DNA from 2 places in the Oculatella sp. FACHB-28 genome. Region 2 is predicted to be linked to the other one. Evidence: riboswitches for the same ligand, from Rfam matches in the RefSeq annotation. Region 2 holds a riboswitch; the other holds the start of a gene.
The links. Region 2 has a riboswitch for cyclic di-AMP ahead of H6F88_RS09275 (photosystem II S4 domain protein). Riboswitches for the same ligand answer to the same signal wherever they lie in the genome.
Positions count from the first base shown of each region.

Region 1: another riboswitch for cyclic di-AMP. It lies ahead of ntrB (nitrate ABC transporter permease); the one in region 2 lies ahead of H6F88_RS09275 (photosystem II S4 domain protein).

Region 1 covers NZ_JACJPJ010000074.1:222,258-225,593, forward strand. The annotation lists gene H6F88_RS17655 (ATP-binding protein) at 1-495, shown strand, start outside; gene plsY (glycerol-3-phosphate 1-O-acyltransferase PlsY) at 513-1,193, opposite strand; cyclic di-AMP (ydaO/yuaA leader) riboswitch at 1,365-1,558, shown strand; gene ntrB (nitrate ABC transporter permease) at 1,691-2,542, shown strand; gene H6F88_RS17670 (ABC transporter substrate-binding protein) at 2,601-3,336, shown strand, end outside.
Region 2 covers NZ_JACJPJ010000047.1:215,704-219,039, reverse strand. The annotation lists gene H6F88_RS09280 (universal stress protein) at 1-145, opposite strand, end outside; cyclic di-AMP (ydaO/yuaA leader) riboswitch at 358-499, opposite strand; cyclic di-AMP (ydaO/yuaA leader) riboswitch at 814-969, shown strand; gene H6F88_RS09275 (photosystem II S4 domain protein) at 1,340-2,119, shown strand; gene prmA (50S ribosomal protein L11 methyltransferase) at 2,174-3,061, opposite strand.

The DNA.
Region 1 (3,336 bases), on a different contig from region 2:
GTCACTTTGCCTTTGCTGGTAAACAAAGAGGAAGTCAGAGGATGGGAAGAGATTTACCCTTCCAACCTCTCACCCTTTCATCCCCTCCTGGGTTTGCAAGTTTTAGTAGTTGATGATGAAGCAGACAACCGTGAATGGATAGCTGTTGTGCTGAAGGATGCTGGCGCAAACGTCAAGACAGTCACCTCAGCCAGTGAAGCTTTGCAAGTGATTCAACAGTCGCAGCCCGATATTTTAATCAGCGACGTGAGAATGCCAGAACAGGATGGCTATGCGCTAATTCGTCAGGTACGGGAAATCGAATCAGAGCGCCCAAATTTGATCCCAACTACTGCAAAGCACGCTCACCTTCCGGCGATCGCCCTAACTGCCTATGACCGAGAAGATGATGATCGCAAGCAATTGCTAGATGCAGGCTTCCAGCTTCAGCTACCTAAGCCAGTTGAGCCCACTGCACTGGTGGCAGCAGTAGTCAGTCAGATTAAGTGCGTTTGAGCCCGGGATGCTTTGCGTTACTGAACCACCACGTCTTCTGACTCTTGCAGCTTCTTCCCGATGCGAGGTTCTGTGCCTGCCATCAATCGCTGAATGTTGCTGCGGTGCCGCCAAATGACGTAAAGCCCACCTGCGATCGCCAACAGCTGATAGGGCAAAGGCTGATTCAGTGTCACGATGAGAACACAGCCTGCGATCGCCGCCACAATCGATCCCAAGGACACAATTCTAAACAGCGCCAACACGATCCCAAAGGCTGCCAGGGCACCCAACCCGACCATCCACGACATTGCCAGCAAAACACCTAGCCCTGCTGCAACTGATTTGCCGCCGCTAAAACCAATCCAGATTGATTTGCTGTGTCCAAAGATGGCAAGCAGCCCAGCGATTGTCACCGCCCAAGGCACCCAGATTTCCAGGTCAATCGATGCAGGAGTCGTAGCAACCACCGCTGGCAATGTATAGAGCCAACGCGTGAAGGCGATCGCCCCCACTCCCTTCAACACATCAATCAACAGCACTGCCAGTGCCGGCAGTTTGCCTAGCGTTCGCAAAACGTTTGTCGCGCCCGTCGAGCCAGAGCCATGCTGCCGAATGTCAATTCCTTTCAATCGCCCAATCCAGTAGCCCGTGGGAATAGCGCCCAGCAAGTAAGCCACGACCACTACGATACCGCCCCACATTGCCCACGTCGCCATTAGGACAAGCCTCACTCAAAGCAAAATCAAAAAGTATTGCACCATCAGTTTACCGTGATGCCACAGGCTTTTGTTTCGGTCTGTCAAAAGATACATTGACGCACCTAAAGAGCAGTGCTAACTTATTTGGAAATCGAATAAGTAAGTCAGCCTAATCTGGACTGGCGTTTGTCTGCGATTCAGCCTCAAACGCAAATTCAGAGCGGAGGAACCAAATTTTGGGGCTTATCGTTAGCACGGTTATGAGGCTTGTTGGTTAGGGAGATTGCTCGTTCATCCCTCATCCTTCATTCTTCATCCCTAACGAGGGACACCTCTCAGTCCTAGCCCGTCAGCTAACTCCGTCGGCATTGAGAGGAGACTGAAGAATCAGCATTTTACTACTGCTCGATACTTCAGTGTCCTCGTATACACGCAAGGACGCTTTTTTTGTGCTCTCTACCGAGCGGCACAGCGTTCCTTGGTCTGCGATCGCCTCGCACTCTCAGGAGAGTTCAATGCTGCTGCAATTCAACGTTCAGATTATTCTTGTCGCTGCTCAGGCAACATGGCGGCGATCGCTGCGTCCAGCCCTGGTTCGAGACTCGGTATTGCTCCCGCTGCTAGGGTTTGCAGGATTGATTCTACTGTGGTGGATCGTTGCTACCTTGAGAAGTGAAATGATGCCGACTCCCTGGCAGGCTCTAGTCGCAAACCTCGACTACATTCTGCATCCGTTCTACAGACGCGGTCCAGGGAATTTAGGAATTGGCTGGTTGTTAGCGGCAAGTTTGCGTCGAGTCTTGATTGGGTTTGTGTTGGGTGCTCTGGTTGCCATTCCCGTCGGCTTCTTAATTGGAATGTCAAAGCAGGCCATGCTAGCGCTGAATCCCGTTATTCAAATTCTCAAGCCCGTTTCTCCTCTGGCATGGCTACCGATCGCCCTTGCTATCTTTAACCTGGCAAACCCTTCTGCCATCTTCGTAATCTTTATTACCTCCCTTTGGCCAACCATCATCAACACAGCCTTAGGGGTATCAAGCGTTTCTAAAGACTATATTGACGTAGCGCGAGTACTAGAAATGCCCCGCTGGAGACAGGTACTCAAAATCATTCTGCCTGCAAGCTTGCCCTACATTTTCACAGGACTGCGGATCAGTTTAGGAATCGCTTGGCTGGTCATCGTTGCAGTTGAGATGCTAACAGGCGGTGTCGGAATTGGCTTCTTTGTATGGGACTCCTGGAATCGACTCAACTTGAGCTCTGTCTTCCTGGCAGTGATTGTAATCGGAGTCACAGGGCTGGTCTTGGACTACATCGTTGGCAAAATTCAGGAGTGGGTGACACACCGCCCTGCATCCCAGACCTGATCTCACTTCATTAATCGCTACACCTTGCATCACCTCATTCCCAGCAAGAGGGCTAAGCATGACTGACATTTTTGACACTCCCTGGAGTCGGAGAAGATTCATTAAACGATTTGGCGCAACCGCAAGTGGATTGGCGCTAGCTTCTTGCGTCAAAGGGAGCACGGGTTCAAATATCCTCACCCCTACTGCTCAGGCAGTTGACCAGGTTGTCGATCCCGGCACACTAGAAAAGCCAAATTTGACTGTTGGTTACGTTCCCGTGAACGATTGTGCACCGTTTGCGATCGCCCACGAAAAAGGCTTCTTTCACAAATACGGTCTAAACGTCAAGATCAACCGAGAAGCAAGCTGGGGCACCTCTCGCGACGGTGTCATCTTTGGTCGTTTGGATGCTGCACCCGTGGTTTCTGGTGCAGTAACCAATGCTCGCAGCGGAGCCGAAGGCGCACGTCACGCACCCTTATGTGCGGCGATGACGATTCACCGTCACGGCAACTCCATGACCATGAACAAAGCCATGTGGGAAAGCGGTGTGCGCCCCTGGCAGGAATACAACGGTGACTTGGAAGCCTTTGGTCAAGACTTTCGCCGTCACTTTAGCGGTCTGCCTCCAGAACGACGAGTCTGGGCAGTCGTGCTCAGTTCTTCCATTTATGAATACTTCATCCGCTATCTGTCAGCAGCGGCAGGAGTCAATCCATTAGATGAATTTCGGATCATCATCACGCCACCACCCCAAATGGTTTCTAACATTCGCATTGGCGCAATGGAAGGCTACATGGTGGCAGAACCCT
Region 2 (3,336 bases):
GATTAATCGACTCTTGAGCTAGCTCCTGCGACTGAAAATTAGCTGCCGCAGACACTTCTGGCTCTGGTAACAGCAGCATTTGCTCGACCAGGTTGCGTTGACCTAGCGTACCTTGCAGACGAGCTAACATTGGTTTGATTTTCACAGCTTTGACCTCTCCACGAAGTGAACTAGAAATGAGAGGTGGGTCAGGAAAGAAGGACTGTACCCATCTGGATAGACTTGATCCAAACAGAAACACCCTGCTTGAGGAGACTCCAGCGACTCTAGCTGCATTAGCAAGTTTAGGAATACTCCCGGTTTTACAACCTTGTAAGCCTAAACAACCACTTCTACAGATAGCTTAGTCAAATCCTTGAGTTCTCCTTCCAAGGCCGACGGAGTTAGCTGACGGGCTAAGACTGGAAGGTGTCTCTCTCATATTGAGATTAGCCCCGATAAACAATTGGTTCCTCCGCTTCAAACCTACCAATAGGTTTGGATTAGGCTCCCACTCAACTACTAAAACAGAACTGAAATAGAACCAAACGTGAGTGAATCTACAGAATGCATTCACCACTCATTTAGAGTACGAGATTTTTGGGCAAATGCCCATCGCAACTCATACAACGTTTGATAAATTAACATGTTTCGGGTGAGCTTCTAACTATCTTGCGGTAGATGCCTTACGGGTGAGGCGTTTGAGCCAATTAGCGATCGCCAATCTATCTCGATCTGCAATTGTCTTTTAGATTACATATTCGGGCTATTCGATACATATTCAACACATTGGGTTGACGAAGTATCTAATTAGAGGCTATCCTGTCATCAAACTGAATAGGTCAGCTTAATCCAGGTCTTGCGATTTTCTTTAACGCACTTCCTGGAACGGAGGAACCAAATTTGGGGCTTATCTCTGAGGTTAATTGAGAAGGACATCTCTCAGTCCTAGCCCGTCAGCTAACTTCGTCGGCATTGAGGGGAGATTGAAAGGTCAGCATTTTTTCACAATGCACCGATCTAATCATGATCCTGAACAGGCTTCAGCACCATTGCTGTGTCTGTTCAAACGTTTGAGCAGCGGGGTTTTTCCTGCGTCTGTCGGGCTGAGTCAGGTAGAGAACTGAGCAGTAGTCTATAAGCTGCTGCCTGACCAAGTCTGTTGCTCAAGTCAAGTTTGACCAGCGTGAGGGGCGATCGCTTTGCGATGCGCCCCTTTTTCTTTGGAAGATGCAATTCTTAGAACAAATCGCTGTAAGGGCGAACGGCCGCGTTCGCCCTTAACTGTGTGTCATTCATCTGGAAAAACGCTGTAGCTGTAACAGTATTAAAATTAGAGTTTTAAGGCGATCGCTCAATTATGCTGCCTAGAGAAGAACTGCTTCAGGGAATCGAAAATCGAGACAGCGCTGCACGGGTCATTGACCAGGCTGATCAGGCTATTAAAACCTGGGAGGTGGTCTGTACCGATTTTCTTTCGCCGCCTGAGTTAGCTGAAGTGCAGCAAATGTTTGCACGGCTGACTGAGGTGCAACTGCTGGCTTGGGGAGGCTATCCGCAAGCCGAACGTCAGCGTGTGGCGATCGCTCGTCCTGAAATTCCTTTAGATCAGTCTCAGGTGGCAATCGCCGCGCTAGACATTGCCGGAAACTTTCTGTTTGACTCAGCGACTCATCGCGACTTTTTGGGGTCACTGCTAGGCACGGGACTGGTGCGCGACAAGGTGGGCGACATCATTGTTTTGGGAGAGCGGGGTGGACAGGCGATCGTCGTTCCCGAACTGGTCGAATTTCTGGAAATGAGTCTGACGCAGGTACGCTCAGTTCCCGTCAAAACGCGGCAGATTGACCTGAGCGAACTGAAAATTCGGGAACCCAAAAAGAAAGAACTGACGACCGTAGAAGCTTCTTTGCGGCTAGATGCGGTTGCCTCTGCTGGGTTTGGCATGTCGCGCAGCAAAATGGCGGAGATGATTAGCGGCGGAGACGTGCGGGTCAATTGGAAGGACGTTACCCAGCCCAGCCATCAGCTTAAATCGGGCGACCTGGTCGCGATTCGGGGCAAAGGGCGCTTGGAAATTGGTGAAGTCGCCGTAACCAAAAAGGAACGCTATCGGGTGCAGTTGACTCGTTTTGTCTAAATCTAAAAAGTGTGAATGTACCTCTAAGCGGCTGCATTCACACACTCCATAGCGTTAGGAACGCCGTACATTCAAACAGCACCAATCCTTTCTGCGCCAGAGCGTTGCAACAATCCAGCCGCTTTGCTCTAGCGTGTCAGCGACGGGTTTCACCTGGTCAAGCAAAATGCCGCTGAAAATTCCCCAGGTGGTGGGTTGGACGATCGCTTCCATTTGCGGAATTAAATCAATGATCACTTCCGCCAGAATGTTGCAGAGAATTCCATCAACTGGCTCAGACGTAAGCTCCGGCAGTCGCTCGATGCTGCCCTCAACGACAACTAAACGGTGTGGCTCAATTTGATTTAGTTCTCGGTTGCTTTCGGTAGACATCACCGCCAAGGGGTCATTGTCAACCGCATAAATTTGTTTTGCACCGAGCAACAGTGCGCCAATCGAGAGAATGCCAGAGCCGCAGCCAATGTCTGCAATCACGGCATTACCTGGCTCACCCAAACGCATCTCTAAAGACTCAAGGCAAAGCTGCGTAGTAGCGTGTGCCCCAGTGCCAAAGGCAACCCCCGGATCGAGCCGCAAAATTTTGCGATCGCTAGCTTCAGGATTGGGCAACCAAGCAGGATTGATCAGCAAGCGATCGCCTACCTCTTGAGGCTGCCAATGATCCTTCCAACTGCTAGACCAATCTTCCTCCTCAATCAAATGCCACTGCATCGCAGGAATCGGCGACTCGGCACACAGCGCATCCTGTCGCAACAACAGCGATAAAGCCGCCAAATCTAGCAACTGCGCCTGCATTTGCGGCAGATAAGCCTTAATTAGGCAGGAATGCCCCTTAATCTCGCTGGAGGTACCCCGACAGCCAAACACCTCCAGCCGCCAAAATACCAAATCTTCCAAAACCGGATCGCAGAGAACTTGAATTTCCCACCAGCTACTTGCCAAGGTTGCTGCCTTAAACTGAGTTACTTACCCATTGTATTTCAGCCCTGTCCTTGCACTGCTCTTAAAGCTTTTTGAGTTTAAAAACTTGATTCAAAACTCAAAAACCTAATTTTGAAGTTGGAAACCTGATTTAAAACTCAAAAACCTAATTCAAAACTCGTAAACCAGGTTTTGAACTTTAAAAATAAGGTTTTAAACTCGCAAACTTGATTTAAAACTCGTAAACCTGTTTTTGTTTACATTTTCTAGAAAAAATACTGGTGTGAGAGGCGATC